One region of the Arthrobacter sp. 10N44_2 genome, then DNA from elsewhere that is predicted to be linked to it. Evidence: riboswitches for the same ligand, from Rfam matches in the RefSeq annotation. Region 1 holds a riboswitch; the other holds the start of a gene.
The links. Region 1 has a riboswitch for glycine ahead of gcvP (aminomethyl-transferring glycine dehydrogenase). Riboswitches for the same ligand answer to the same signal wherever they lie in the genome.
Positions count from the first base shown of each region.

Region 2: linked by a shared signal. The riboswitch ahead of gcvP (aminomethyl-transferring glycine dehydrogenase) and the one ahead of gcvP (aminomethyl-transferring glycine dehydrogenase) in region 1 are both predicted to bind glycine.

Region 1 is NZ_JBFTHT010000026.1:5,017-22,323, reverse strand. Features, by position in the region: gene AC1DBX_RS19685 (2-hydroxyacid dehydrogenase) at 1-444, shown strand, start outside; gene AC1DBX_RS19680 (dihydrofolate reductase family protein) at 477-1,100, opposite strand; gene AC1DBX_RS19675 (VOC family protein) at 1,189-1,551, opposite strand; gene AC1DBX_RS19670 (ABC transporter ATP-binding protein) at 1,768-3,510, shown strand; gene AC1DBX_RS19665 (ABC transporter ATP-binding protein) at 3,507-5,549, shown strand; gene AC1DBX_RS19660 (hypothetical protein) at 6,252-6,584, opposite strand; gene AC1DBX_RS19655 (MmyB family transcriptional regulator) at 6,613-6,942, opposite strand; gene AC1DBX_RS19650 (NACHT domain-containing protein) at 7,144-10,830, shown strand; gene AC1DBX_RS19645 (hypothetical protein) at 11,268-12,161, opposite strand; partial or broken gene AC1DBX_RS19640 (SDR family oxidoreductase) at 12,761-13,064, shown strand; gene AC1DBX_RS19635 (hypothetical protein) at 13,199-13,966, opposite strand; glycine riboswitch at 14,462-14,559, shown strand; glycine riboswitch at 14,561-14,668, shown strand; gene gcvP (aminomethyl-transferring glycine dehydrogenase) at 14,721-17,307, shown strand, end outside.
Region 2 is NZ_JBFTHT010000029.1:15,019-29,535, forward strand. Features, by position in the region: gene AC1DBX_RS20200 (flagellar biosynthesis protein FlhA) at 1-1,525, shown strand, start outside; gene AC1DBX_RS20205 (hypothetical protein) at 1,503-2,774, shown strand; gene AC1DBX_RS20210 (carbon storage regulator) at 2,784-3,032, shown strand; gene flgN (flagellar export chaperone FlgN) at 3,047-3,562, opposite strand; gene AC1DBX_RS20220 (sigma-70 family RNA polymerase sigma factor) at 3,806-4,624, shown strand; gene AC1DBX_RS20225 (Dps family protein) at 4,791-5,270, shown strand; gene AC1DBX_RS20230 (MFS transporter) at 5,411-6,997, opposite strand; gene AC1DBX_RS20235 (TetR/AcrR family transcriptional regulator) at 7,065-7,604, shown strand; glycine riboswitch at 7,983-8,081, shown strand; glycine riboswitch at 8,083-8,197, shown strand; gene gcvP (aminomethyl-transferring glycine dehydrogenase) at 8,237-11,158, shown strand; gene gcvT (glycine cleavage system aminomethyltransferase GcvT) at 11,171-12,319, shown strand; gene gcvH (glycine cleavage system protein GcvH) at 12,856-13,239, shown strand; gene glyA (serine hydroxymethyltransferase) at 13,323-14,517, shown strand, end outside.

The DNA.
Region 1 (17,307 bases):
ACCCGGGTGGCCAGCACCGAACGGACCGATGACCGCGGCCGGATCCATGGCATCGCCGAGCTGCACACGCTCCTGCCGGAGCACGACATCGTGGTGGTGGGGGTTCCGCTCAGCGACTCCACCCGGCACCTGATTGATGACGCCTTCCTCGCGGCCATGCCGGACGGCGCCCTGGTGGTGAACGTGGCCCGCGGCCCGGTGGCGGACACGGAGGCCCTGGTCCGGCACACCGCCTCCGGCCGGATCCGCGCCGCGCTGGACGTCACTGATCCCGAACCCCTGCCGCAGGACCACCCGCTCTGGCGGACCCCGGGCGTCATCATCAGCCCGCACGTGGGCGGCGCGAGCTCGGCCATGCGCCCGCGTATGGGCCGGCTGCTGCAGCGGCAGATCGAGATCATGCTGGCGGGCGAGCCGCCGGCGAACGTGGTGCTGAACGGCTAGTTGGGCGCGGGCAACGGCTGGGGCGTGTCGCTTTAGCCCTCCTGGGTTACGGCCGACATGTCGCCGACGCCAGGGGTGCCGTCGGCGAGCGCGTAGCGCTGCAGCACCGCGCCCTTCGGTGAGGCGACGACCGGCTCGATGAGCCTGAGGTTCGTCGGAACCACCCCGTCCGCGAAGACCTTCTTTCCGCCGCCGAGAAGGATCGGATACACCCAGAGCGTGAGTCGGTCGAAGAGCCGCTCGGCGAACAGGGTCTGCACGAAGTCGAGGCTGCCGATCACGTGGATGTTCTCGTGCCGGTCGCGCAGTTCGCGCACGGCGGCGGCGGTATCAGGACCGAGGAGCGTGGAGTCGGCCCACTCGAGGTCAGGCGTCCTGCGCGAGGCCACATATTTCGGGATGCGGTTGAACAGCCGCGCGATGTCACCGTTGGCGTGCGGCCAGTACGCGGCGAAAATGTCGTAGGTCCGGCGCCCGAGCAGCAGCGCGTCCATCCCCGCCATCCCGGAGACGACCTGCCCGCCGACGACCTCGTCGATGAGGGGCGCCTGCCAGCCGCCAAACGCGAAGCCGTCGGCAGGGTCCTCGTCCGGCCCGCCGGGCGCCTGCGCAACGCCGTCGAGGGTGGTGAACAGGTCGATATGGATGAGTCCCATGCCGTGCTCCTTCTCCGTCGCCCGTCGTCGCCGCGGCGACGGGATCACTTCGAGGCTGGCACACCGTTCCCCTGCGAAGCAACAGGTTTCAACGGCTCCCGGCGGTGTCCACCACGCAGAACCTGTTGCCCTCCGGATCGGCCAGGATCACGTAGTCGGCGTCCGCGGGCCGCTTGCTCCATTCGACCCGGGTGGCGCCCAGGGCCAGCAGGCGCTGCACCTCGGCGTCCTGGGTGTCCGTGTAGAGGTCCAGGTGCAGGCGCGGGGGAATCTGGACGGCCGCGGGGACCCGGTCCAGGGAGATGCAGGTGCCCACCCCGCCCGGCGGCTGGAGGATCACGAAGTCGCCGTCGGGCTCGTACCGCGGCTCGTAGCCCAGGGCTGCCTGCCAGAAACTCATCTGGCGTTCGAGGTTGTCCACCCGGATGACGATTGAGCCAATGCGCAGCATCCGGATCAAGCTACACCCGGGCCGCAGGCCCGGCAAGCAAACGCAGCCCGGCAAGCGGCCCGGGTCGGCAAGCAAACCGCGCATTTGAGCATCGCCGCAGGCCCGCCCCCCCGATTCGCCCTCAGAGGAACCCGGCCCACTCCCGGGTTCGGGACGTAAACTGACCCTCACATCGTTCTGTGTGAGACAGTCTGTGACGCGTGAAGTGGAGACCGGATGCTCTGGAAACTGCTCGTCGAATACCTGAGGCCGCAGCGGCGGCTGCTGTTCGCCGTCATCGTCTTCCAGCTGGCGGCGTCCATTGCATCCCTCTACCTGCCCACCCTGAACGCGGACATCATCGATCAGGGCGTGGCGAAGGGGGACACCGAGTACATCCTGCGCATCGGCGGGCTCATGCTGGCGGTTACCCTGCTGCAGGTCATCTGCACGGTGGTGGCCGTGTACTTCGGGGCGAAGGCCGCTATGGCGCTGGGCCGGGACGTCCGGGGCGCCATCTTCAGCCGGGTCGCCGCGTTCTCCGAGCAGGAAGTCACCAGGTTCGGCCCGCCCAGCCTCATCACCCGCTCCACCAACGACGTCCAGCAGGTCCAGCAGTTGGTTCTGATGTCCGCCACGCTCATGGTCACGGCGCCCATGCTCTGCATTGGCGGGGTGATCATGGCCATCCGGCAGGACCTGCAGCTGTCCTGGCTGATCGCCGTCAGCGTCCCGGTTCTGCTGGCCGCGGTGGGTTCGATCATCTTCCGGATGGTGCCGCTGTTCCGGGTCATGCAGGCCCGGATCGACACCGTTAACCGGGTGCTGCGCGAGCAGCTCACCGGTATCCGCGTGGTGCGGGCCTTCGTCCGGGAGGACGTGGAGACGGCCCGCTTTGCCCGCGCCAACGAGGACGTCACGGACACCGCGCTGCGCGCCGGCCGGCTCATGGCGCTCGCGTTCCCCACCGTGATGCTGGTGCTCAACGTCTCCAGCACAGCCGTGATCTGGTTCGGCGCGTTCCGGATCGAGGACGGCTCCATGCAGGTGGGGACCATGATCGCGTTCCTGAGCTACCTGATGCAGATCCTGATGTCCGTCATGATGGCCACCTTCATGGCGATCATGATCCCGCGCGCCGCCGTCTCCGGGGACCGGATCGGCGAGGTCCTCGGGACCGAATCCAGCGTCCGGCCCCCGCGGCGCCCGGTCTCGCGCGCGGCCGGGCGGGCAGCCCGTGGCGAGCTGGAGATGCGCGACGTCGGATTCGCCTACCCGGGCGCCGAGCAGCCGGTGCTGTCGGACGTGAACTTCACCGCCCGGGCGGGGCAGACGACGGCGATCATCGGCAGCACCGGCTCCGGCAAGACCACCTTGGTGAACCTGATGCCGCGGCTCTTCGACGCGACCTCCGGCTCGGTCCGGATTGACGGCGTGGACGTCCGCGAGCTCCACCCGGACCTGCTGTGGGGGCACATCGGCCTGGTCCCGCAAAAGCCCTACCTGTTCTCCGGGACGGTGCGCAGCAACCTGCTCTACGGCAAACCCGACGCCACCGAGGACGAGCTCTGGCGGGCCCTGAGGATTGCGCAGGCGCAGGATTTTGTGGAGGAGCTGGAGGGCGGGCTGGACGCGCCGATTTCGCAGGGCGGCACCAACGTCTCCGGCGGCCAGCGGCAGCGGCTCGCGATTGCCCGGGCGCTGGTGAAACAGCCCGAGCTGTACATCTTTGACGACTCCTTCTCCTCGCTGGACACCGCTACGGACGCCCGGCTGCGGCAGGCACTCAAGCAGCACACCGCCGGGGCCACCATGGTGATCATCGCCCAGCGGGTCTCCAGCATTGTGGACGCGGACCAGATCCTGGTGCTCGAACGCGGCAGGATCGTAGCGCACGGCACGCACGAGGAACTGCTGGAGGCATCGGAGACGTACCAGGAGATTGTGAACTCCCAGCTCGCGGCGGAGGAGGCAGCATGAGCCGCACCGACAAGGCGCCGACGCCGGCTCCCGCAGCCGCTCCCGCTGCCGGGGCTCCCGGGGCGCCCGGGGCTCCCGCGGCGCAAACCCCGCTGCGGATTCCCCGCCCGGCGGGTGGCCCCGGCCGCGGCGGCCCGTTTGCCGGGATGAACATCCCGGCCGAGAAGGCCATGAACTTCGGCCCCTCCGCCCGGCGGCTGCTGGGGGAGCTGCGGCCCGAACGGCTGTGGCTGGTGCTGGTCCTGCTGCTCGCCGTCGTCGGCGTTACGTTCTCGGTGATCGGGCCCCGGCTGCTGGGCGAGGGCACCAACCTGATCTTCGCCGGCGTCGTGGCCAAGCAGCTGCCGGCCGGGGAGACCCAGGCCCAGGTGATCGCCCAGATGCGCGCCGCCGGGCAGAACCAGCAGGCGGACATGCTCAGCGCCATGACGCTGACCCCCGGCACCGGGATCGACTTCACCGCGCTGGCCACCGTGCTGCTTTGGGCGCTGGTCCTGTACGTGCTGGCCTCGGTGTTCGGCTGGATGCAGGCCTATATCCTCAACGGCGTGGTGCAGCGCACGGTCTTCCGGCTGCGCGAGCGGATCGAGGCGAAGATCAATAAGCTGCCGCTGCGCTACTTCGATTCCGTGCAGCGCGGCGAGCTGCTCAGCCGGGTGACAAACGACGTCGACAACATCTCCCAAAGCCTGCAGCAGTCCATCAGCCAGGCGGTGACCTCGGTGCTGACTGTGGCCGGCGTGCTGGTGATGATGATCCTGCTCTCGCCCACGCTGGCGCTGATCGCGCTGGTGACCATACCGCTGACGCTCGTGACGACGGCGGTGATCGCCAAGCGCTCGCAGAAGCTGTTCGTGCTGCAGTGGCGGCACACCGGCGAGCTAAACGGGCAGATCGAGGAGACGTACACCGGGCACGCACTGGTGAAGGTGTTCGGCCGGCAGCGTGAGGTGGAGGAGCGGTTCCGGCAGAAGAACGTGGAGTTGTACCAGGCGAGCTTCGGCGCGCAATTCATTTCGGGCCTGATCATGCCGGCCATGACGTTCATCGGGAACCTGGTCTACGTGGGGATCGCCGTGGTGGGCGGGCTGCAGGTGGCCTCCGGGGCGATGCAGCTGGGAGATGTGCAGGCGTTCATCCAGTACTCCCGGCAGTTCACCCAGCCCCTGGCCCAGCTGGGGTCCATGGCGAACCTGTTGCAGTCCGGTGTGGCCTCGGCCGAACGGGTGTTTGAGCTGCTGGATACGGACGAGCAGTCGCAGGATCCTTCGCCGTCTGAGGCGCCTTCTGGTGGCCGGGGGCGGCTGGTGTTCGAGGACGTGTCCTTCTCCTATTCGCCGGACAAGCCGCTGATTTCCTCGCTGAGTTTGGTGGCGGAACCGGGGCAGACGGTGGCCATTGTGGGTCCGACCGGCGCGGGCAAGACCACCCTGGTGAACCTGATGATGCGCTTCTACGAGCTCGACGCCGGCCGCATCACGCTCGACGGCGTGGACGTCACCGCGATGACCCGCGACGGGCTGCGCTCGCGGATGGGCATGGTGCTGCAGGACACCTGGCTGTTCGGCGGGACCATCCGGGACAACATCGCCTACGGCCGGCCCGGCGCCTCGGAGGCCGAGATTCTGGAGGCCGCGAAGGCGACGTACGTGGACCGCTTCGTCCGGTCCCTGCCGGAGGGCTACTACACCGTGCTCGACGACGAAGGCGGCAACGTCTCCGCCGGCGAGAAGCAGCTGCTCACGATCGCCCGGGCGTTCCTGGCCCGGCCGTCCGTGCTCATCCTGGACGAGGCGACTTCTTCCGTAGATACGCGGACCGAGGTGCTGGTGCAGAAGGCGATGAGTGCGCTGAGGAGCGACCGGACGTCGTTTGTCATTGCCCACCGCCTCTCCACCATCCGCGACGCCGACCTCATCCTGGTGATGGAGGCCGGGCAGATCGTCGAGCAGGGGACGCACGCTTCATTGTTGGAGGCGGGCGGGGCGTATGCGGCGCTGTACGCGGCGCAGTTCGCGGCTCCTGTTGCGGAGGTTTAGGGAAAACAACAATTCGTCTGTCGGCCTCAAGACGGAGACAATTAGCATCTTGCGCAAATCAACTTTACGTAATATCCGCTATCGGTCGCCGGCACGGAGGCAGAGACTTCCGTAGTAACAGAGCTTCGGGTAGGGCGAGCCTGTCCGCCGGCCGGGCGGCGTCCCTCAGAAACTGCAGCGTTCGCTTAGCTGCTCCGTCGGCTGTCGTCAGGGATGAGTCTGAGACCTTCTCTGGCCAGTGTCAGAAAAGTCCGAATGAAACCCTATTCTGACAAGCTTTCGGCCGCCTGCCGGACGTCAGGTTGGGGTGTGCTTAGGTCGACGTCTTGAGCCTCCTTTGCATGCCAACTGCAACTTCCAAATCCCATCCGGACGGGCCGCCTGCCCTCCCTCGATCTGACCAGCCGGATCGGAAACCAGGGCAGGCTTCCTACCGCAAGCTGCAGCTCTAGGGCCCTCAGTCGCAGCGACGGTAGGAAAGCGGTGTGGACCAGGACTTCCCTGTCAACGGCGTAGACCCCGAACGTCCGTCCAGTGAAGGCCTTGGCCGTTTCGAAGGTCCAGTGCCTGCCGTCGAGGTCAGCCAGCACCATATCGTCGCTGCCTGCGGAACCGGCCGCCCTCGCGAGCAGGCGGATCCTGTCGCCGCCCACGGCCCCTTCGCTGAAGTCGGACGGCGGCGGCGTGACCACGACTGCCAGCTCAACGTCGCCGGCTGGCCGGCAGGACAGTTTCCCATGTGCAATCGATGCAGGCCACGACGGCAGGCGCCGTAGCCTTCAGCGCGTCCCCGAGGGGGACGGCTTCGATGGCAAACCAGTTGTCTTCAGCGTTCCGCACAGCGATCCCGCCTACCCCGGAGCCGACGTGAAGAACGGCCCGGAAGTCCATGCCGAGGTGGCGTTGCCGCTGGGCAAGGAAGCCGGGCCGCGGCGACGTGGGAGTTTTGCCTTCGCCCCTGACCACGAGCCCCTTCGAGGTGGGCGCCGTGAACCCTGGAAGCCCTCGAACACCAATCCAGTCCAGGTCTTCCACTCCTAGCTCCAGCGCGTCGCCGTTGAGTTCAATTTCCCCGACGAGCGGGGTTTCGCATGGTTTTGCGTGCCATCCGGTGGAAGCGGACGTTGTGGCGGGCCCACCGGGTGAAGAATTCTGTGCTGCCGGAGGTCAGGTCACCGGTGAGGTTGTTCAGGTCCCTGTCCCGGGGGTTGCGGCCGGATCCGGTGCTCATTGCCGCGGTGATGTTGTCGGCGAGAGCGTCCCAGTCGACGAAGAAGTCTTTGGACCGTGGGTCAAGGAACATGAAGTGGGCAAGGTTCAGCGGAAGCGTCTCAGGGCTGGGGGTACCGGTGTACAGGGCGAAGCACCGGTTGTCCGCGGGCACGGTGTGCATGCGAGCATTCCGGACGTAGGCGGCGTGTCCCGGCCATCCCGGCCAGGACTCTATCGACGCTGCGGCGCACTTCAACCCGTGTCCGTCGGGCACGGGTCACCTGTGAGGGTGCGGCGGCTTTGGCCAGATCATAAAGTTTTCGGCAACGGGAGTGTATCGAAGCCAGCGAAAGCGTCCCTGGCTGTACTATCCAAGCACCACATGAAGTACCTGCAGAAGTTCTTTAGTGATTGGACCCGACTCTTGAACCGTCCACATGCCGCAAATCATCGACCGTTCGTGTTTAGCGACGCTGTGGAGTTACTAGAGGGCAAGACATCCCCCGCTGTTGAAATTGGTGATCGGATTGCAACGGCTACCCTTCTGACCGCAGGTGTCGTCGGCTATCCGGGCGCATTTAGCCTGCTGGGTCCTAAGAACGCGGTTGTCAAGCTATGTGAACAATTGCAGGCGAAAATCCCTAGCGAAGTTTCCGAGAGCCGTGGTGTAGATCGCACCAACTTACTCATCGCTGCCCACTCCATAATTGTCATCACCAGTTTTTTCGACGCAGCGTCCCTAATACAGGGCCAGATCGCGGAAGCTGAAGTCGAACTCACGGGTAAAGAAGAGCTTCAAATGACGAAAAGGGACAAAAGCGGGATAAGAATGGGTGGTCTAGTCGATTTCCTTGTCTCTACAGAGATTCCTTTTCCTAAACCTGAGTTAGCTCGCGGTGAGCTTCAGGCTCATCTGAGCGAATTTTACGTCAATTTAGCTGCCAGCCTTTCGAGGTTTTGTCAAGGTCTCGTTTTCTGGGACGACCTAGATGACCGAAAGCGGCGTATAGTGTCAGACTATCTTGAGCTTGAGGTTCCCAAGCTCGCACTCCGCTCTTATCAGAATTCCCTGCGTAAACTCGCCACTGAGGTTCGCGAATTCGAAATATGGCTAAACCTACTTGCCGTTCAAGGTCTCAGAAGCTCGATCCGTGAGCAGGGTGAGGAGGCATCCGAGAAGCTCGGGCGTGTACTACTTGCGCAAAGGAGCGCAGCTGAGAAGTTTGATGAGTTGCAGCGTTTCCTTCGTCACCTCGCTACTGATCTACAAACGCCCTCTGTGGGAAAATTTGATCTTGTCGGCAAGATAAACTCCGTCACACAACTTTCCTTAATTCCGCCGGATGTAGCGCGACTCAAGGGCGAATCAGGTGCGTCGATTCCGGCCCTGTCTGAGTTGTATATCGAGCCTCCCTTCAAGGTGATTAGCAGCGATAGCCAGACACACGTCAGCAAAGAGGCATGGTGGGCGTCTATTGACGCTCGCCACGACCTCGACGACTTTTTCAGTTCCTACTTGACCGCTACTCCTGCTGCCTTCACCAAGCCTCTTCTGGTTCTCGGCCATCCTGGGTCCGGTAAGTCATCTTTGACCCGGGTGCTTGCTGCTGGAATATCTGGAACGTCCTTCGTGCCAGTGCGCGTGGAGTTGCGAAGGGTCACGCCCTCGCAAGGCATCGAGGTGCAAATCGAAGAGGGTCTTTCTACACTCTTGGGCAGAACTACAACGTGGGCTGAGTTCCGGCGCTCAACATCTTTAACGCCTGTCATTTTCTTAGATGGACTGGATGAGTTGATACAGGCCAGCGATGAAAAGCAGGCCGACTACCTCGAACAGGTCCAATCGTTTCAGCAACGGGAACTTTCTAGCGGGGGCGCCTTTGTAATCGTAACCAGTAGGACCGTCGTTGCCGATCAGGCTAGAATTCCCCCGGATTCGCTAGTTCTGAAAATCGATGACTTTGGTATGCCGGAAATCTCAGCCTTTATTCGCACCTGGAACGCCTCAAACGATGCCTATTTCTGCCGGGTTGGTCTACGGCCGCTTCCTGAAGAGTTGCCAAGGGAAGTAGCGCAATTAGCGGGTCAACCACTTTTGCTACTGCTGTTGGCCTTGCTTGATGCTGAGAATAACTCCCTGCAAAGCGACGCCGCCACAAGAACAAGAGCTTCCACCTACCGGCAAATACTCTCAACTTTCATCGGACGTGAAGTTCTAAAGCATCAACCTCGTATGGACGATCACGAGGCGGAAGGGGTTGTCGAGCGAGAGCTATTGATGCTCTCTTACATTGCCCTTGGCATGTTCAATAGAGGTGTGCAGATGATGAGCACGAAGCAAGTTGCAGAGGATCTTGCGGCACTGGCGAGCGATTCCGGCCGGACTACCCAAATTGATACGGTGCAAAAGCTGCTAGGTCGATTTTTTTTCGTTCACCAAGCACAATCCAAGGCAATTGACGGTTCGCAAAGTGCTTATGAGTTCCTCCACTCCACATTCGGGGAATACCTAGTTGCCCACCTAGCTTATGAAATTTTGAGTGAGGTGCGTGATGAGGCCGAACGTATGATGAGTTCACGATTCACTCAGGGTCGTAATGCTGATCAGTGGGCCTCGTTACTGTTCTCTTTCGAACCGCTAAGCCAGAGGACTCAGATTCTGGAGTTTTTTTCAGAGTTGGCTGCGGAGCCAGCTGAGAACAGCAATATGTCCGAATTGTTAGTCTCCCTAGCGGTCGCACGAGTGAAAGCAGGGGGTGACGACTTATCCAGTCAGGAGCAGTATAGGCCTGCAGACAGGACAAGAGCCGCCAAGCTTGCCACATATACCTGCAACCTGCTTCTGCTTGCGTGCTGCATGCCACCGCTACCGCGCCCTGATGGGGGAATGGTTCGAGCGATCGTGCGCACTGCCCGCGACTGGGACAGACTCGTTTTTCTATGGAAGTCGCAACTTGAGGAATCAGCCTGGGAGCAGTTGAGCCAGGTGCTTTGGGCGAGATCGAGCGCACTGTTATCGGCGCGGAACGACGAAGACGTTGAAGTTGGTTTAGACTTCTTGGCCCCTGCGACTAGTAGTAGGTATCATCCACAGCCAGTTCCTGCTCCGGCGGAAACCTTATCGGAATCCTTACAGGCGATTCGGGAGGAGTCGCCTTTAGCGAAAACATCCTTGGAGCTCATAACTGCCTCGACCGACGTTGGTTTTAGGGGAATCGTTGCCCCTAGTGTGAAACAATATTTTCTCGCGGGCGAAGAAGGGCGCTTCTATTTTGACATCGAAGACCTCCTCTACCAGTTTGAGAATCCAGGCGCGGGAGGATTATCAAAAGATCTTGCAGAAGCAGCGCTGCTTTACATGATCGACAGCTCCATATGCCACGCGTGGCTACGAAAGCATTTGAGACTCATTGTGAGTTCGGCAATTATTGATGACTTTCAAAAGTCAACAATCGAACAACTTGTCGAGCTCACGATAAGCGCCCCGCCCGATGATCGTCACACCTTCTTTTCGGTCGTCAACGTCCTGGTGGACGCCCAAATGGGTACGTCCCTTCACAGATTAGTGGATGCGGCGATTGGAGGGGTGAATAATCATGACGCGTATTTTGCGGCACGCCCAGCCTTTGCCCTACGACTGGGCGCGGCCCTCCACAGGGGCGACTATCACCGGTGGTACACCCCGCTTAGTGACTGGAGGCAACTGATCTCCCGGGTGTCCCTGACCCAGCTGCACGATGAGGACCCCGCAGCCCCACTGGTAGCCGTGAGTCTAGCCCGAAGAATCAGCTTTGATATGTGGGTTACCAGCAAAGGGATTGTGGAAGCAAGTTCTTTGCCGGTGCCCACCCTCCGGCGAATGCCAGTCGAAGATGCATTCTTTCTGGTTAAGTGCGGCGAGCGTGATCCGATGGAAGGCCTGCGCAAAGTGCAGAGCTTTAGCCGTGCATGGGCTGACGCCAACTCTGACGGTTGGTCAAATCGGAATAATCAGCTTGCGGTAAAGCTGCGCTCTATTCCTGGACGTCCTAGCATCAGCTTGCAGGCAGCAATAGATACTTTATCGTGAGCCGTTGCCGTGCATTCCGGCCCGCTATTCGCCATGAAGCTCGTTCTGATTGCGCGGCTCAACATCGTGTAAATCCTTCTGCCGAAGCCACAAATCTTAGTAGGGGCGTTGTGAAGTCCCCAACGGTGGGTTGCGGCCATTCACGCTGGACCCCATTCGAAGCTTGTGGGTCAGCCCCTTGTATCGGTCGCGTCGAAGGTTGCGAGTTGCAGCCGCCAAGAGCACCTTGGGCAGCCGGCGCGTCAAGGCCGTCAGAGTCGCTGCGCGCGCCGAAGCCAAGGAACGGAGGTCCGGCCAGCGGCCCAGCACCGCAGGGGAGGTTGGCTCGGAGAGGTTTGTTGTTGCGGTGTGAAGGCACAGGAGTCGGGAGCGCAATGGATGGGGATGGCTTCACTTTTCCTCACGGGGACACAAACCTGCACGGAGGGAAGGAACGACTACTTACTGCCTTCTTGCACATAGTCATCGTTCGTAGCGGTTGGCGGGTAGTCCCTGTACGGAAACTCAGGGTCATTGGCTTCAATGCCGAACCAGTACACGATGGGGCTGGCTCTCGGACGATCCTTGCCCATCCGTTCCTGGCGTGTGGGCAGCGTGTACTTATCCACCAATTCCCTAACGCTTTCGGTGGCCTTGTAGTAGGACAGGAAGGATGCAGTCCAGCCGGCGAGATGCTGCCGCTTGAGCGTGAATTCATTGCGGCTCGTGAAGGCATGGGTGGGCCGTCCACTCATCTGCCTGAGTTCATTAACCGAGACGCTTGAGGAATAGCCGGTTTTCTTGTGCTCGCTGAATGCCATGTGCAGGAAGTCCTGGTTCTCGTGCTGGAGGCATTCCTGCAAGTCCAAAGGCAGGTCGGCTGCATAGGGAATGATGTCAGCGTACGCGGACTCAGCCTGACTGAGACGTTCGGCTATATGGGCTTTGACGTGAGGGTTGTCGTTGATCGCTGTCAGAACCTTCTTGAGGTGTTCCTCGGTAATCCTGCGGGCTGGGCACTTGGCGATTCGTTCCAGGTCCCGGATGACATCCATCCCGTTGTTCGCAATGATCCTCAATGGAGTCCTGAGCGTGATGAAGCGGGACTCCTGCTTTCTCTTGGCGGGAAGGACCACCACGAGGAAGTTGAAGGCGTAGGCGGCCAGGAGGCCAAGGCTGAGGTCATACAGCCATGGTTCCGGGTCAACCTGCTGGGTACCCGGTTGTGGCACTTCCTGCGGGGAGTAACTCGCAACGGTTGTGTAAATCAGGGTGCCGAGGGAGAGGACGGCTATGAGGTGTATGCCGATGCGTTCCAACCAGCGTTCAGCCCCACCCCAAATTCTCTTCACCGGGAGAGACTACCCCGACAATGGTGGCAGGCGAATCCAGGCTGGCCGCCCGAACTGCGGTGATGTTCTACATCGAGGGCTGGTACAACCGCCGCCGTCCCAGCCGCCAGACCGGCGACGTCCTACCGGTCAGAGCCGACGCAATCCACCAAACCAGTGGCCAGGACCCCCTGGCGACCAGCCGCGCGTCATAGCAATGGCTAGTCATCCTGCACTGATGAAACTCGTCGCTAAAGTTTCCAGTCAAAGAACCCGCTTGGAATGGTGAGGCACCGCTGGATCGACCGCCACGAACCCTCCTGATCCATTGCATCGGAGGCAAGAATCATGCAATTAATGCAGAATGCGCGCAAATCCGCGGATGTGAGGGCCATTCGAGTTTGATGCACTCCGGCTTTGGAGGGCTGCCTGGTGGACCGGCGAGTAGCCCAGCCCCATCAGTCGTACGGTACGGTGTTCCCTCAGGTCATGGGCATTTTCCCGCTTCAAGTGACGCGGTATCGGTGGCAATGGGCGGAGAAGGGGTGATCTTGCATCGGATGCAATAATCACGGTTTTACTTGACATAACGTCCAATATCGGCCGTTGTGGGGTGGCTTGCCAGCCTGCGCGGGTCCGCGGCCGGCGCCGCCTACACCGCGTCCAAGCACGCCCTCGTCGGCCTGACCAAGAACTCGGCCGTGATGTACGGGCCCAGGGGCCTGCGCCGTGGCCCCACCATCGCCAACATCGTGGCCACCTGGGGATCCCAGCTCGCGGCCGAACGCCTCGGCCCGCTGATGCAGGCCACCGCCCGCCACCGCCGCGCAGCTCGCCGCCTCCATCACCTTCCTGCTCAGCGACGACGGCACCAACATCAACGGCGCCATCCTCGCCTCCGACGGCGGCTGGTCCGCCCTGTAGGGGAGCGGCACCCCACGCAAGCGGACGACGGCGGGAGGTCCCGCCGTCGTCCGCTGGATTGGGATCAAATCCGTGATTGCACCATCGGATCCGCTGGTGCAATCACGTCCACACGTCGCGGGTGAGTCCGGATTTTACGAAGACGGGAAGGTGGGCGCGTCCGGTCGCCGGCGAGCGGCAATGGATTTGGCACCCAGCCCCGCCGATGCGATGACTAGGGCCAGCAAGATTTTGGGAGCTGCTCCGCCCTCGGGTCCAAGTGTTGCCGCCAAGATTTGCCGACTCATTAACAGCATCTCCTGCAGGTCGCCAGCCAGGATACGGGTCCCCAGGACGTAGTTGACCGAGATGAACACGGCGGGAACCAACCACAACAGCGCAAGGTTCACGGCCCACACCGCGGTCCGCCGCGCAGGACGAAGGCCGCACCATGCCAGGGCGCAACCAACGAGGATGGCGGGAATCCAGTGAGCGATTGACGGCACTGCGACGGGGACGTTGATGTGCCCAACGAAGCCGACAACCCACTCCACCGTCCACGAAGCGAACGGCACCGCCACGAGTCCGGCGCCCAATGCCGCCAGGCTCCGGGTCCTTGAACAGAGCAGCAGGTGCGCCACGAGGGCAGCAGCGAGGGATGCGGTCACGCCCGCGAGCAGCCCGGCGAAGTACAGGCTCGCCATTGTTCCGCCCGCCAAGCCGCCGTCGAGCACTGTGAAGGACTGGACGGCAGCCGTGAACTGGACCACAAGAACGCCGGCTGCCGCGCACCACGTCACCAGTCGCCGTCGGGCGGGGGACCAGATGCGCACCGCGAGTCCGGCCGCTGCACCTCCTACGGTGAGGAGGGCTACGATCGTGGTGAGTTCGTACTGGCTTAGCGGCAGTAACGACACAGGCATCTGGTCTGGAACGACCTCTGCGCCCCACAAGTTCTGCAACGGGAGCTGTGCGCCGGATACCAGCCAAGGGCCCAAGCCGAGCAATCCTGCGAGGATCCCGATCAGCCACCCCCAAGCGGCATCCCCGGCGGGAGTCCTGCTTGGTGGTCTGCTGGGAGCTGCCTGTTCCATCGCTTGATCCGGAAGGCTCACGGAGGCTCCTTGCGTATGAGCGCTCTGGGAGGGACGCGCATGAAAATGTAAAGTATCCCGTTCAGAATAATGCACCGAATGGACTAACCCCCTGGGTCCGATCCACGAGGTGGACGACGACCTCTGGGACCGCGTGTTCCGGATCAACGACACGGCCCTCATGCGCCTCACCCACGCAAGCGGACGACGGCGAAGAGCTCCCGCCGTCGTCCGCGGGACAGCGACTCAATTGAAATAAATTTTGCATCCTGCCCGGGAACCGGATAAATTGTGAGCTGTGTCACCGACCAGTGGCACAGCTTATGATCTGCGGCGGGAGAGTCCTGCCGGTACGTTCAGCAGGCGCCGTAGGAGCAAATCCTCCCCAGGAATCTCTCAGGCCCACGTACCGCCGCGGCAAGGCAACTCTGGAAAGCAGTCCGGGCAACCGGGCTCACCGACGGTGCAAGTGGCGCGCTGCTATCAGCAGGGCAAAACGGAAACTCTCAGGTCCAATACAGAGCGGGGAGGAACCCGAATCATCGTGGCGTCTTGATGCCACCTGAATTATGGAGTTCCTCTCATGACGGTTCAATCGTCCCCGTCCACCTTCGCAGACCGCCACATCGGCGCCCGCCGCCAGGCCGACATCGACACCATGCTCAAGGCCGTCGGCTACGACAGCGTTGATGGCCTCGTTGACAACGCGGTCCCCGATTCCATCCGCCAGGAAAAGCCCCTCACCCTGGACAGCGCCCTCAGCGAAGTCCAGGTGCTGGCCGAACTGCGCAAGCTCGCCTACAAGAACAAGACGGCCGTGCAGATGATCGGCCAGGGCTACTACGACACCGTCACCCCGCCGGTGATCCGCCGCAACATCCTCGAAGCCCCCGCCTGGTACACCGCCTACACCCCGTACCAGCCGGAAATCTCCCAGGGACGCCTCGAGGCGCTGCTGAACTTCCAGACCATGGTCCAGGACCTCACCGCGCTCCCGGTCGCCAATGCGTCCCTCCTGGACGAGGCCACCGCGGTTGCCGAGGCCGTGCTTCTCATGCGCCGCGCCAACAAAAACAAGTCCGCTGCCGGGGCCAAGACCGTCCTCGACGCCGACTGCCTCCCGCAGACCATTGCCATCGTCAGGGGCCGAGCGGAGGCGCTGGGCTTCGAGGTGCAGGTCGCTGACCTCTCCGCCGGTCTGCCCGACGGCGACATCAACGGTCTCGTCCTCCAGCAGCCGGGCGTCTCCGGCCGGGTGTGGGACCAGTCCGGCGTGATCGCGGAGGCCAAAGAACGCGGCGCACTGGTCACCGTGGCGGCGGATCTGCTTGCCCTGACCCTGATCACCCCTCCGGGCGAGCAGGGGGCGGACATCGCCGTCGGCTCCACCCAGCGCCTGGGCGTGCCGCTGTTCTTCGGCGGCCCGCACGCCGCGTACATGGCGGTGCGCGAGGGCATGGAACGCACGCTCCCCGGCCGCATCGTCGGCGTCTCCAAAGACAACGCCGGCGTCCCGGCGTACCGCCTGGCCCTGCAGACCCGCGAGCAGCACATCCGCCGCGAGAAGGCCACGTCCAACATCTGCACCGCGCAGGCACTGCTGGCCATCGTGTCCTCGTTCTACGCCGTCTACCACGGCCCCGACGGGCTGAAGGCGATCGCCCAGACCGTCCACAACAACACCCGCGCCCTTGCCGCCACGCTGAAGATCGTCGGCCGGGAACTGGTGAGCGACTCCTTCTTCGACACCCTCACGGTCCGCGTGCCCGGCAAGGCCGCCAAGGTCATCGCCGCCGCCGAGGCCCGGGGCATCAACCTGCGGCTCATCGACGCGGACACAGTTGGCGTGTCCGTCGATGAAACCACGACGCCGGAGGTCCTCTCCGCGGTCGTCGTCGCCTTTGGTGCCGGCCCTGTGGTGGAGGCCGAGGGCTTCGAGCTGCCCGAGACCGTGCTGCGCACCTCCGACTACCTGCAGCACCCGGTCTTCAACACGCACCGCTCCGAAACCCAGCTGCTGCGCTACATCCGCAAGCTCTCGGACCGCGACCTTGCCCTGGACCGCACCATGATCCCGCTGGGCTCCTGCACCATGAAGCTGAACGCCACGGCCGAGATGGAAGCCATCTCCTGGCCGGAGTTCGCCTCCATCCACCCGTTCGCGCCGGACTCCCAGACCGAGGGCTGGCGGGAACTCATCAGCGGCCTCGAAGCTGACCTCGCCGAAATCACGGGCTATGACCAGGTCTCCATCCAGCCGAACGCCGGCTCCCAGGGCGAGCTCGCCGGCCTGCTGGCCATCCGCGGCTACCACCACTCCCGCGGGGAGGCCCAGCGCAACGTCTGCCTGATCCCGGCCTCCGCGCACGGCACCAACGCCGCCTCCGCCGTGCTGGCCGGCATGAAGGTGGTCGTCGTGGCCACAGCCTCGGACGGCACGATCGACCACGCGGACCTGACGGCCAAGATCGAGGCCAACAAGGACGCGCTGTCCTGCATCATGATCACCTACCCGTCCACCCACGGGGTGTACGACACAGACGTCCGCGAGGTATGCGACTCCGTGCATGCGGCCGGTGGGCAGGTCTACGTCGACGGCGCCAACCTCAACGCCCTCGTCGGGCTGGCCCAGCCGGGCAAGTTTGGCGGTGACGTCTCGCACCTGAACCTGCACAAGACCTTCTGCATCCCGCACGGCGGCGGCGGACCGGGCGTCGGCCCGGTCGCGGCCAAAGCCCACCTGGCGCCGTTCATGCCAGGGGACGCGAACAAGGCGCACGACGCCGGCGCTATCGAACCAGGAACTGGTGCTGCGATCTCCGCTTCACGTTACGGATCCGCCGGTGTCCTGCCGATCTCCTGGGCGTACGTGAAGTTGATGGGCGGCCAGGGCCTCACCGAGGCCACCAAGTCCGCGCTGCTCGCGGCGAACTACATCGCATCCCGGCTGGATGAGCACTTCCCGGTGCTCTACACGGGGGAGAGCGGCCTGGTGGCCCACGAGTGCATCCTGGATTTGCGTGAACTGACCGCCAGGACCGGCGTCACCGCCGAGGACGTGGCCAAGCGCCTCATCGACTTCGGCTTCCACGCCCCCACACTGTCCTTCCCCGTGGCGGGCACCCTCATGGTGGAGCCCACCGAGTCCGAGGACCTTGCGGAGATCGATC
Region 2 (14,517 bases), on a different contig from region 1:
CTACGGCGCCATGGACGGCGCCTCGAAGTTCGTCAAGGGCGACGCCATCGCGGGCATCATCATTATCATCATCAACTTCGTCGGCGGCATCGCCATCGGCATGGTCCAGCGCGGCCTGGAAATCGGCGACGCCCTGAACACCTACGGCCTGCTGACCATGGGCGACGGGCTCGTCACCCAGATCCCGGCACTGCTCATGGCCGTCTCCACCGGCATGATCGTGACCCGGTCCAACGCCGAGTCCGACATGGGGCGGACGGCCTCCACCCAGCTGCTGCAGTCACCGAACGCCCTCATGATCGCCGGCGTCGCCGCCGTCGCCATGGCACTGATCCCCGGCATGCCCCCGATTCCGTTCGTCGTCGTAGGCGCCGGCCTGTTCATCGCCTCCCGCCGGACGGCGGCAAGCCAACAGCTGGCGGAAACGGCCCGGGAGGCTGAGTCGACCGCGCTGAACTTCCCGGAACAGGATCCGAACGAGAAACTGCTGGAAGACATGCGCATCCACCCCGTGGAGATCCTGCTCGCACCTGACCTCGTGGATATGGTCTCCGGCGCCTCCGATGACCTCCTGGCCCGGGTCCGGTCCCTGCGGCACAAGATCGCCATGGAACTTGGCCTGGTCATCCCGCCGGTGCGCACCCGGGACAGTGTGGACCTGCCGCCGTCGACCTACGCCATCCGGATTGCCGGCGTGGAAGCCGGCCGCGGCACGGCCCCCAGCGGCCAGATGCTCGCCCTGGGCGAGAACCTGGACTCGCTCCCGGGCCCGGCGATGATCGAACCCGTATTTGGGCTCGCCGGGAAATGGATTCCGGGGGAGATGCGCCACAACGCCGAAATGACAGGTGCCACAGTGATCGACCGGGTCTCCGTCCTGGTCACCCACCTGTCCTCGATCGTCGCGGCGAACGCTGCCCGGCTGCTGTCCCGCGAGGACGTCCGGGTGCTGACCGAGGGCGTGCGCAAGCAGAGCCCCTCCGCCGTCGACGAACTGACCCCGGCCCTGCTCTCCCTCGCCGAGCTGCAGCGCGTCCTCCAGGGCCTGCTGGATGAGCAGGTGCCCATCAACGACCTCGCCCGGATCTATGAGGCCCTCACGCTCCGTGCCAAGATTTCCACGGATCCGGAATCGCTTGTGGAAGCCGCCCGGCAGGCCCTGGGCCCCGCCCTCACGGCCAAGTTCATGGACGGCGAGGTGCTCAACGTCATCATGATCGACCCCGTCCTGGAACAACACATGCTCGAGGACATGCGGCCCGCGGAGGGCGGCAGCCAGATCGTCATGGGGCAGGAACGGCTCGACGCCGTGCTGCGCTCGGTGCGGTCGGCCGTCGACGCCGCGGCCGCCGCCAACCGCCAGGCCGTGCTTGTCTGTGCACCCGCGCTCCGGCCCGCCATCTACCGCCTCGTCGGGGCGCAGCCGGGATCGGTGCCCGTGTTGTCCTACCGCGAGGTGACCTCCGCCAACGTCCGGATCGAAACAGTAGGAGTGGTGCGCCATGCCGAACCGCTATCGGCTTAAGGGAGCCTCGCTCGAGGAAATCCGCCGCAAGGCAGAACAGCTGTACGGTTCGGCGGCCCGGATCGTGTCCGCCGAACGCGTCAGCAGCCCCGGAATCGCCGGCCTCTTCGCCCAGGACCGCTACGAGGCCATGATCGAGCTCCAGTCCAAACACGAGGTCGTCACCGGCGAGGTAGTGCCTGACGCCGACATCCTGGCCGGGGCCGATTCCGGCCCGGCGACTGGTGGTCCCGCCGGGGAGACCGCCGCCGGGGCGGCTACCGCGGGCACTGTTCCGGGCGCCGGGACCCCCGCCGGGAAGTACGACGCCGGAGCCGTGGCGGCAGCACCGGCCCCGCCGGCGGCCCGGGCCGCAGCGCAGGCGGGCCCGGCCGGAGGGTCGGCACGGCCCGCCGCCCCGACCCATCACCTGCAGGGCGCCGCCATCGCCGCACTCCTGGAGGAGGCGGACGCCGCCGAGCTGAGCCTGCACCGGCCCGCTCCTGCCGGTGTGTCCACCGAATCGCGGGACTTCGCCGAACTGCTGGAACAGCTCGGCACCGGGCTCCGGACCCCCACAGATCCGCCCGCCGCAGCGCCCGCCGCCGCCGGGAGCCCCGCGCACCCCGCCGCAGCCGTCGGGAGCCCCGCGCACCCGGCCGCCGTCGCGCAACCGGCCGCCGTCGGGAGCCCCGCGCACCCGGCCGCCGTCGCGCCGGGCAACGCTGCGGGTGCCCCGGCTCCGGCTCCGCTGACCGGCGTCGGCGATCTCGTGCTCCTGATCGGGCTGGGGGAGGACGCGATGGATACCGCCCTGGCCATGTCCATGGCCTCCGGAGGTGCCGATGTGCGCACCGCCGGTGAGCTCTCCGCCTATGGCCACCTGCACGTCGACGGACGCCAAAGTGCCACGGCCGCGCGCGCCCATGCCGTGGTGACGGAGCGCACCGTCCTGGTGGCGTTCGGACTGGGCAAAGCCCGCAACGCCCTGGCCCGGGTGCCGTCCGTGGCGGCGCTCTCCGCCGACCAGGTCTGGGTTGTGGTCGATGCCGGACGCAAGCACGAGGACACGGCGCGCTGGGTCGGCGTGCTGTCCGCCCAGCTCAACGTGACCGCGGTAGCGGTGGTCGGCGCCTCGGAGACCGGGTCGCCTGAAAGCGTCAACGGCCTGGGACTGCCCGTGGGCTGGATCGACGGGCGCCCCGCCGGGCCCGAACCGACATGGCAGAACCGGCGGGAATCGTACGATGCTCCCCGGACTGAAGGGTAGATTGAGAGGATGCTGGTACTTACACGCAAGCCGGGCGAACAGATCATGATCGGCGACGGCATCGTCATCACTGTTCTGGAAGGCCGCGGCGACGGTGTTCGGATAGGCATTGAGGCGCCCCGCGGTGTGCCGATCCAGCGCCGGGAAGTCATCGAAGCCATCGCAGCGGCGAACCTCGCGGCGGCGGAAGCGGGCCCGGACGCCGAGGAAGCGCTGCGCGGGCTCATGCCGCCGCGCGCCACTCCCGCCGACGGCTGAGGACCCGCACCGGATCAGACATGGTCCCCGCCGAGATACTGGGCCAGGAGCGGCTGGGCTGAACGCCGGAGCACGGCGAGGGACCGCTCCAGGTTTCCTCCCATGGTCAGCTGGTCCAGAAGCCCGGCCGTACCCGCCGGGCCGGCGCGTCCCGGCATCGGGAGGCTCCGCAGCGCGTCCTCATTCACGCTGGAAGCCTCGCCCAGCCGGGCCAGGAGTGCGTGCAGGGCGTCCAGATGCTCGCGCAGGATCTCGGGCCATGGCCCGGCGGGCGCGGCCGCAATCAGTTCGACGAGCGTGGTCTGTGCCGGCAGGCCCCATTGGGCCGCCACGGCAGCGGACTCGACGCTCCGGGCCAGGGCTTCGAAGCGCAGGCGGTCCAGCACGGTTTCAATCTCGGAGGCCATGAAGCTCAGCCATTCCAGATTCCCGGCCACGACGTGCAGGCGCTGCGTTTCCAGCCTGAAGAGGAGTAGCTCCAGCTGCCGCCGCTCCTGCCACAGTGCCGCGGAGAGATCACTTGCGCTCATGTGCCCCATTCTCTTTCCGCCCCGTGAATCACAGCTTCGGGGCGGTCACCGCATTTTTCGCACAGCTTTTCCCTGAGGGTACACGCAGATCTTGGAACAGGTGATAGGTTTCCTCCATGGGTGCTGCGCCCTACTTGCGAACGCTGACTCCAATTGGGGGAGCACCGGTCGGTTTTGGGTGCGGCTCTCGGCGTTTTAAGGGTCGAGGACCCTTCGGATCCGGTCTCATGGGGGGACACAGTATTGAATCGCGTGGAACGCAACGAGATGGTCACGCAGCACCTTCCGCTGGTGGGGTATCTCGTCTCAGATTTGTGCTCGAAGGCGTCACACCTTTCTCGCGATGACTTGGCGTCAGCCGGCGCTATTGCCCTGATTACCTCGGCCGATTCGTTCGATCCAGGCCTCGGGGTGCCGTTCGGCGCTTTCGCGCGCCGGCGTATCCTTGGCGCCTTCGCAGACGAGATGCGGGCCAGCGACTGGGCCACCCGATCCGCCCGCCGCCGGATCAAGGAAACCATGTCCGTGCAGGAAACCCTGGCGTCCGCCCTGGGCCGCACCCCCACAGTGGACGAGATCGCCTCTGCCCTGGGCGTCCAGCAGAGCGTTGTGGAGGCCGCGCTCGCGGATGCCTCGCGCACATTGACGCCCCTCGACGAGGCCGTGGTGGACACCCTGGCCGCCGAAACCCTCACCCCGGAACACTCCGTGCTCGCGGACGAACGGCTCCAGTACCTTCGGGCCGCCGTGAAATCCCTTCCGGAACGGATGCGCTACGTGGTGGAGGAGATCTATTTCGGAGACCGCACGGTCAAAGACCTGGCCGCGGAACTCGGATCCACGCACGCAGCGGTGTCCCAGCAGCGTTCGGAAGCCATCCGGCTCATGCGCGACGGCCTGAGCGCCCACTACGCCGACGACCCCGAGCAGCCGTTCCAGCCCCAGTCCAGGATTACCCCGAGGCGGCGCAACGACTACCTCACCCAGCTGTCCGAATCCACCTCCGGCGGCATCACACGGGCCGTGTTCCCGCGTGGGCCCATCCTCAACGAGGCCGTCTAAGCCGCCCCCAAAACGGTTAGTAAGCCGACTTAGTAAGCTGACCGAGAAATTCCTCCCAGAAGCATCGCGGCCCGGCGCCGCGCTGCGGTAGCGTCGGAAGCATCGGCCGGGGTGCCAGCAATGGCATGCGCGGCCCGCACGGCACCGGTTCTATCGAGGAGGATTCATGAAAGCATCACCAACATTGACGACCAACCTGCAGGCAGTACTGGTGGACCTGATCGAACTCCACGTTCAGGGCAAGCAGGCACACTGGAACATCGTCGGGACCAACTTCAGGGACCTTCACCTCCAGCTGGATGAAATCATCGACGCCGCCCGGGGATTCGCGGATGACCTTGCCGAGCGCATGCGTGCCCTCCACGCCCTCCCGGACGGCCGAAGCTCCACGGTTTCCAAGTCCACCGCACTGGCCGAGTTCCCGAAGGGCCTGATCAACACGAAGGACGCCATCGAGCGGATTGTCGCCGCGCTTGAGGCGGCCGTCGGCACCATGCGCAAGGTCCATGACGAAGTGGACGAGGAAGATCCCACCACCGCGGATCTGCTGCACGAGTTCATCGCCAAGTTTGAGCAGTACGCCTGGATGGTGAATGCCGAGACCATGCGGGCCACTGCCAGCGTGACCACCCCGGACAGCAAGTAGGGACCGGCTCCCACAGCCCCCCCCCAAAAAAAACAGCAGCGTCCGGCACCGGGTATCCTCCCGGCGCCGGACGCTGCTGTTTAAGGGCTGGAACCCCTTGGTGCTGACGACGGCGTGACGCTGACGGCGGCCGCTTAGCCTTATTGGGCCTTCGGCACCGACCGCAGGACGACGGCGGCCAGGACGCAGGCCCCGGACATCAGGACCAGTGCAATGGACGCCGTGACGTGCACGCCCGAGTCGAAGGCGGTGCGCGCGGCCGCCGTCACCGCCTCGGCCAGGGGCGCCGGAAGCATCCGGGCCAGATCCACAGCGCCGGCCAGGGTTTCACCGGCCTGGCTGGTGGCCGCCGCCGGGGCGAGTTCGGACACGCCCGCGGGAAGCCGGAGGTTGCCCTGGTAGGAGGCCGTCAGGATTGAGCCGAGAATCGCCGTACCCAGCAGGGACCCCACTTCGTAGCCCGTCTCGGAGATAGCGGCGGCTGCCCCTGCCTTGTCGGCGGGCGCCGCGCCCAGGATCAGGTCATTGGAGATCGTCTCCGCGGCCCCCACCCCCAGGCAGAGCACCAGCAGGGCGGCAAGGAGCAGCGACGGGCCCTGGCTGTGGTCGCCGAATGCCACCACGAAATAGCCCGCCGCGCTCAGCAGCAGGCCGCCGGCCACCACAAAGCCGGGCCGCACCTTGCGCACCAGCGGGACCACGAGCAGCCCCGCTACAACTGTGGCGATGAGGGCCGGGACCATGGCGACGCCGGAGGCCGAGGGGGACTGGCCCTCCAGCAGCTGCAGGTGCTGGGCCAGGAAGAGAATGAAGCCGTTGAAGGAGAACAGTGCCAGGACGTTGGCCACAATGGCCGTACTGAAGATCCGGTTGCCAAACAGGCTGACGTCGAGCATCGGCGCGGTGCTGTGGTCTGTCCTGTGGATACGGGCAAGCGCGCGTTGCCGCCGGATGAACACATAGCCCATGAGCAGGCCGGTTCCGATGCTCGCGAAGGCCTCGGGAGCCGGCCCGTGGGTGGCAAGGGCCTTGATCCCGTAGACCACCGGCACCATGACCAGCAGGGACAGGGCAATGCTGGGCACGTCCACCCGGCCCGGCTTCGGATCGCGGGATTCCGGGATCAGGGCCGGCCCGAGCAGCAGCAGCGGCAGGATGATCGGCACCGCGACCAGCAGGACGGCGCCCCACCAGAAGTGTTCCACCAGCCAGCCGCCGACAATCGGGCCGAGGGCGGCGCCGCCGGAGAAGCCGGCGGCCCAGACCGCCACCGCCAGCCTGCGCCGGTTGGGCTGCGGAAAGATGTTCCGGATCAGCGACAGCGTGGACGGCATTAGTATGGCGCCGAAAAGGCCAAGCCCGGCGCGGCCGGCGATCAGCCATTCCGCACTCGGCGCGAACGCCGTCACGGCCGACACCGCGGCAAAGCCCGCGCTGCCCACGAACAGCAGCCGGCGCCGGCCGATCCTGTCGCCCAGGGAACCCATCGCGACCAGGAGCCCGGCCAGGACCAGGGGATAGGCATCGACGATCCAGAGCAGTTCGACGCCGGAGGCGGTCAGGCTGCTGGCGATGGCCGGCAGGGCGAACGTGAGCGCGGTGTTGTCCACGGCCACGAGCAGGACGGGGAACATCAGCAGGGCCAGCGCCACCCAGTCACGCCACGGTGCCCGGGGCCCGGTGGCCGCAGGAGTGCTGGTGGCTACGGTGATCGATGAAATGCTCATAAGGATAACTGTACCGTCTGGACGGTACAGTTAAGAAATGCGCGTGCGGACAGGCATGATGGGAGGCATGCCCAGGAAACCCGTCGCCCGCGAGGCCGTCCTCGATGCCTTCGAATCCCTGCTCATCGAAGTCGGTGAACGCGCCGCGACGCTGGACGCCGTCGCGCGCCGGGCCGGCGTCTCCAAGGGCGGCCTGCTCTACCATTTTCCGACGAAAGAGGCCATGATCGCGGTCCTGCTGGAACGGCTGGACCGGCTCCTGGCTGCCGATGTTGCGGCCATGGCGGCAGCCCCGGAAGGGGCGGCGGCGTACTTCATCAAGTCCTCGGTGTGGGCGGACACGCCCATGGACCGGGTCTTCGTGGCGGCCACGCGGCTCGCCGAGGTGGCGCACGGGGAAACCCTCCGCCGCTTCGCCGCCGGCCAGGCGAGCTGGCTGGAACTGCTGGCGGCCGACGTCGGGCCCGCCATGGCGAAGGCCGTCCTGTGCATGGGGGACGGGCTGTACTTCAACGCCATGCTGGCGCGGGGTCCCGGCGGGCCGCCGCCGGAAGTCGAGGCGGACGTCCAGAGCCTCCTGGCCGCCGTCGAGCGCCTGCGCGGCTGACGCCCACACCCACACCCTCCGACCCCCTACTCCCCGCCGACCCCCCTTACTCCCCGCCGACCCCCTACGCCCCGCCGACCCCCTACTCCCCGCCGACCCCCTACGCCCCGCCGACCCCCTACTCCCCGCCGACCCCCTACGCCCCGCCGACCCCCTACTCCCCGCCGAATTCGCCGGAAGCGTTCGAGTACGCCGGAAAGTTGCGGCGACTCCGGGCGTTTCCGGCGAATTCGCGCCGCCGGATTCGCCACCGGGTGGCTCGTGGCCCGTAACCTGGGTCCGCCGCCGGGAGGGAGTTTGCGGACGCGCGCCCGGCATAGGACAATGAGAGCTGTGACTGTAGTCACCCCCGATTGAACACCTAATTAAATACGCCTTTGATCTGCGGCGGGAGAGTCCTGCAAGTAGGTACAAGCAGGCGCCGTAGGAGCAAACCCTCCCCAGGAATCTCTCAGGCCCATGTACCGCCGCGGCAAGGCATCTCTGGAAAGTAGCAGGCGTGTCCCGGACATGCTGTGCTCACCGACGGTGCAAGCGGAGCCCTGAAACGCGGGCTGCGCGGAAACTCTCAGGTCCAATACAGAGCGGGGAGGAACCCGAATCAATGTGGCGTACCCTGCGCCGCCTGAGTTATGGAGTTCCTTGTGACTGTTACCCCAGCCTCCACGTCCTTCGTTGACCGGCATATCGGCGCGCGCCGCCAGGCCGACGTCGACGCCATGCTGAAGGCTGTCGGCTACGACACCGTCGACGCCCTGGTGGACACCGCCGTTCCGAAGGACATCCGCCAGGACGCCGACCTCGCGCTCGCCGCGGCCCTGAGCGAGGTCGAAGTCCTCGCCGAGCTGCGCAAGCTGGCGTCGAAGAACAAGACCGCCGTGCAGATGATCGGGCAGGGCTACTACGACACGCTCACCCCGCCGGTGATCCGCCGCAACATCCTCGAAGCCCCGGCCTGGTACACCGCGTACACGCCCTACCAGCCGGAGATCTCCCAGGGCCGGCTGGAGGCGCTGCTGAACTTCCAGACCATGGTCCAGGACCTGGTCGGCCTGCCGATCGCCAACGCCTCCCTGCTGGATGAAGCCACCGCCGTGGCCGAGGCCGTGCTGATGATGCGCCGCGCGAATAAGAACAAGACGGCGCACGACGGCAAGACCGTCCTCGACGCCGACTGCCTGCCGCAGACCATCGCGATCGTCAAGGGCCGCGCCGAGGCCCTCGGCTTCGAGGTCGAGGTCGCCGACCTCTCCAAGGGCCTGCCCGACGGCGTCATCAACGGCGTCGTTCTGCAGCAGCCGGGCGTCTCCGGCCGCGTGTTCGACCACACCGCCGTGATCGCCGACGCCAAGGAACGGGGCGCCCTCGTCACCGTCGCGGCAGATCTCCTCTCCCTGACCCTGATCACGTCTCCGGGCGAGCAGGGCGCTGACATCGCCGTCGGATCCGCCCAGCGCTTCGGCGTGCCGCTGTTCTTCGGCGGCCCGCACGCTGCCTACATGGCCGTCCAGAAGGGGCTCGAGCGCTCCATGCCCGGCCGCCTCGTGGGTGTCTCCAAGGACAACGCCGGCGTTCCCGCCTACCGCCTGGCCCTGCAGACCCGCGAGCAGCATATCCGCCGCGAGAAGGCCACGTCCAACATCTGCACGGCCCAGGCCCTGCTGGCCATCGTGGCTTCCTTCTACGCCGTCTACCACGGCCCGGACGGGCTGAAGGCAATCGCCCAGTCGGTCCACGTCCACGCCAAGACCATCGCCGCCTCCCTGAAGGCCGCCGGCCTGGACGTGCTGCACACCTCCTTCTTCGACACCATCACCGTCTCCGTGCCGGGCCGGGCAGCTGAGATCATCGCGGCAGCCGACGCCAAGGGCGTCAACCTGCGCGCCATCGACGCCGACACCGTCGGCATCTCCGCCGACGAGGCCACGACGGTTGCCGTCGTCGCCGACGTCATAGCCGCGTTCGGCGCGTCCGTGACTGCCGCGGCTGCAGGCACGGACACTGCGTTCGGCCTGGACCCCGCCGTCGAGCGCACCTCCGACTACCTGCAGCACCCGGTGTTCAACACGCACCGTTCCGAGACCCAGTTGCTGCGCTACATCCGTCGCCTCTCGGACCGCGACCTTGCCCTGGACCGGACCATGATCCCGCTGGGGTCGTGCACCATGAAGCTGAACGCCACCGCCGAGATGGAAGCCATCTCCTGGCCGGAGTTCGCCTCCATCCACCCGTTCGCCCCGGAATCCCAGACCGCCGGCTGGCGTGAACTGATCGAGGACCTCGAAGGCCAGCTGACCGAGATCACCGGCTACGACCAGGTCTCCATCCAGCCCAACGCCGGTTCCCAGGGCGAGCTCGCCGGGCTGCTGGCGATCCGCGGCTACCACCTCTCCCGCGGCGATGCCCAGCGCAACGTCTGCCTGATCCCGGCCTCCGCGCACGGCACCAACGCCGCCTCCGCCGTGCTGGCCGGCATGAAGGTCGTGGTCGTGGCCACGGCTTCGGACGGCACGATCGACCACGCGGACCTGACCGTCAAGATCGAGCTGCACAAGGATGCGCTGTCCTGCATCATGATCACCTACCCGTCCACGCACGGGGTGTACGACGCCGATGTCCGCGAGGTCTGCGACGCGGTCCACGCCGCCGGCGGCCAGGTCTACATCGACGGCGCCAACCTCAACGCCCTGGTCGGGCTGGCCCAGCCCGGCATGTTCGGCGGCGACGTCTCGCACCTGAACCTGCACAAGACTTTCTGCATCCCGCACGGCGGCGGCGGACCGGGCGTCGGCCCGGTCGCGGCCAAGGCGCACCTGGCCCCGTTCATGCCGGGCAACGCTGCTGATCCCGCCAACGGCGCCGACGGCACCCCGATCTCCGCCTCCCGCTACGGCTCGGCCGGCGTGCTGCCGATCTCCTGGGCCTACGTGAAGCTGATGGGCGGCCGCGGCCTCACCGAGGCGACCAAGTCCGCGCTGCTCGCGGCGAACTACATCGCGGCCCGCCTCAACGACTCCTTCCCGGTGCTCTACACCGGCGAAGGCGGCCTGGTGGCCCACGAGTGCATCCTGGACCTGCGCGAACTCACGGCCAAGACCGGCGTGACCGCCGAGGACGTGGCCAAGCGCCTGATCGACTACGGCTTCCACGCCCCCACCCTGGCGTTCCCGGTGGCCGGCACCCTGATGGTGGAGCCCACCGAATCCGAGGACCTGGGCGAGATCGACCGCTTCATCACGGCCATGGTCGCCATCCGCGCCGAGATCGACAAGGTGGCCAACGGCGATTTCACCGTGGAGCACAGCCCGCTGCGCAACGCCCCGCACACCGCCGCTGCCGTGATCAGCACCGACTGGACCCGCGAGTACCCGCGTGAGCAGGCCGTCTTCCCGGTCCACACGCTCAAGCAGGACAAGTACTTCCCGCCCGTCGGCCGCATCGACGGCGCAGCCGGGGACCGCAACCTGATCTGCTCGTGCCCTCCCCTCGAGGCCTTCGAAGAAGACACAGCAGTCCACTCCGACGACTCCGCCAACTCCGACTCTGACAGCTAGGGACAGCCACCGATGAATGAGAATTACACGGCACTTTACGAAGAGCACAAGAAGCTCGGTGCCTCCTTCACGGACTTCGGCGGTTGGCAGATGCCGCTGAAGTACAGCTCGGAACTAGCCGAGCACCACGCCGTCCGCAAGTCCGCGGGCCTGTTCGACCTCTCCCACATGGGCGAAGTCTGGGTCACCGGCCCCGACGCCGCAGCCTTCCTGGACTACGCCCTCGTGGGCAAGATCTCGGCGATGGCCATTGGCAAGGCCAAGTACTCGCTGATCTGCAACGAGGACGGCGGCATCATCGATGACCTCATCACCTACCGCCGCGGCGACCAGAAATTCCTTGTGGTCCCCAACGCCGGCAACGCCAAGGTCGTCGCCGAGGCCCTGGCCGAGCGCGCCGGTTCCGGAAAGGACGGCGGATTCGACGTCACCGTCCAGGACGCCTCTGCTGAGACCTCGCTGATCGCCGTGCAGGGACCCAAGGCCCAGGAGATCCTGCTGCGCCTGGTCCCCGCCGCGCAGCACGAGCTCGTCACCGGCCTGAAGTACTACGCCGCCGTGGACGTCCCGTTCATGTTCGCTGGAGCCAGCCAGGACCTCCTGCTGGCCCGCACCGGCTACACCGGTGAAGACGGCTTCGAGATCTTCGTCGCGAACGACGCCGCCGCCGCCCTCTGGCAGGCGCTCGTCGCCATCGCAGAGGACGGCGAGCTGACCCCCGCCGGGCTCGCGTCCCGCGATTCGCTCCGTCTCGAGGCCGGCATGCCGCTTTACGGCAACGAGCTCTCCCTGGAGGGCGATCCGTTCGCCGCCGGCCTGGGCCCCGTCGTCGCCCTGTCCAAGGAAGGCGACTTCATCGGCAAGGCCGCCTTGGCCGCCAAGAAGGAAACCGGCGCCGGCGCCACGACGGGCCGCAAGCTCGTCGGGCTCAAGGGCCTCGGGCGCCGGGCCGGCCGCGGCCACTACCCGGTCCTCAAGGACGGCAACGTTGTCGGCGAAGTCACCTCCGGCCAGCCCAGCCCGAGCCTCGGTTACCCGGTCGCGATGGCCTACGTCGACGTCGAATTCACCGAGCCCGGCACCGCACTGGACATCGACCTCCGCGGCAAGGCCGAACCCTTCGAAGTTGTCGCACTGCCTTTCTACAAGCGCCAAAAGTAGCCGAAGCTGTCCCGGGGGCTGCGTGACTGTGGTTGCGTCAGCCCGTCGGACCCGGCATCCTCTGCATGCTCGGTCGCGAAGACGCCCGCTGAGCGGACGTAACGCTCCCTTAGACGCATGCTCCCGGATGTCGGGCCCGAAGGGGCCCTGCAGCTCACCTCGGGTTCAACTCACCTCGAGTTCCAAGCGTCGTTTGGGGCGCCTTCGAAAGCCAAAAGTGCTGGGGGATGTACCGCCTACCGCGGGGTAGGACTGTCCCAAAGGGTGGCACGCCAAGCCCGATCATTGGGGGTTGAGCTTGATGACACCCTTGAAGCCTCGGAGCACCCCGGCTCTGGAAGATATCGAAAAGCCACTGTTTCTTCCGGGAAAACGGCTGGCCCCAAAAACTGAACTGAATAGCGGCGGGTGAGGGGATTCCGGAAGCGTGCGTCTAAGCGAGGGACGAGCGAGCACGCGGAGGAATTGCCTCATCCGCCACCCAACCCACCACAATTGTTGTGGCCCACGACTTTTCAAACGTAAAGGAAAAACACATGGCAAAAGTTGCCCCTGAACTGCAGTACTCCGACGAGCACGAGTGGGTTGCCCGGGAGGCCGGAAACGTTGTGTCCATCGGCATCTCCGCCGTCGCCACCGACGCCCTCGGCGACATCGTCTACGTGGACCTGCCCGAGGTCGGCTCCGCCGTGACCGCGGGGGAGACCTGCGGCGAGGTTGAATCGACCAAGTCCGTCTCGGACCTCTACGCCCCGGTCACGGGCGAGGTCACCGAAATCAACCCCGCCGTCGTCGATGACCCCGCGCTGATCAACAGTGACCCGTACGGTGCCGGCTGGCTCTTCAAGGTCGCCGCCGAGTCCGACGGCCCGCTGCTTTCTGCCCAGGAGTACGCGTCCAAGAACGGCGGCGAGCTGTGAGCGGCGCAACGGCGGCCGCGGGCACCCAGACGCTGGCGTTCGAGCAGGTCGTCTCCGCGAGCCTGGACGCGGAGCTGTCCGTGATGGATCCGGAGATCGCCGCGACGATCGACGCCGAGCTGTCCCGGCAGCGTGACGGGCTGGAAATGATCGCCTCGGAGAACCACACCGCCAAAGCCGTGATGCAGGCGCAGGGTTCCGTGCTGACGAACAAGTATGCCGAGGGCTACCCGGGCAAGCGCTACTACGGCGGCTGCGAGCACGTGGACGTTGTGGAGCAGCTCGCGATCGACCGGGTCAAGGCCCTGTTCGGTGCCGGGTACGCCAACGTCCAGCCGCACTCCGGCGCGCAGGCCAACGCCTCCGTGATGCACGCCCTGATCCGGCCGGGCGACACCATCATGGGCCTGAACCTGGCCCACGGCGGGCACCTGACGCACGGCATGCGGATCAACTTCTCCGGCCGGCTCTACAACGTGATCCCGTACCAGGTCCGTGAAGAGGACCACCGGATCGACATGGCCGAGGTCGAGGCCCTGGCCCAGGAGCACAAGCCGGCGCTGATCGTGGCCGGCTGGTCCGCGTACGCCCGGCAGCTCGACTTCGCCGAGTTCCGCCGGATCGCCGACTCCGTGGGCGCCTACCTGATGGTGGACATGGCGCACTTCGCCGGGCTGGTCGCGGCCGGGCTGCACCCGTCCCCGGTCCCGCACGCGCACGTCACCACCTCCACCACGCACAAGACCCTCGCGGGTCCGCGCGGCGGCATCATCCTGAGCAACGACGCCGAGATCGCCAAGAAGATCAACTCCGCGGTGTTCCCCGGCCAGCAGGGCGGGCCGCTGGAGCACGTCATCGCCGGCAAAGCCGTGGCCTTCAAGATCGCCGGGTCCGAGGAGTTCAGGGAACGCCAGGAACGTGTGCTGGCCGGCGCCCGGATCCTCGCCGACCGGCTGGTCCAGGACGACGTGACCGCCAAGGGCATCAACGTGATCTCCGGCGGCACCGACGTGCACCTGGTCCTGGTGGACCTGCGCAACTGCGTGCTGAACGGGCAGGAAGCCGAGGACCGCCTCGCGGACATCGACATCACCGTCAACCGCAACGCCGTGCCGTTCGATCCGCGTCCGCCGATGGTCACCTCCGGGCTGCGGATCGGCACCCCGGCGCTGGCGACCCGCGGCTTTGGCGAGGCGGCCTTCGCCGAGGTTGCCGACATCATCGCCGAGGCCCTGACCGCCGACGCCGGCGCGGACCTCTCCGGTCTCCGCACCCGGG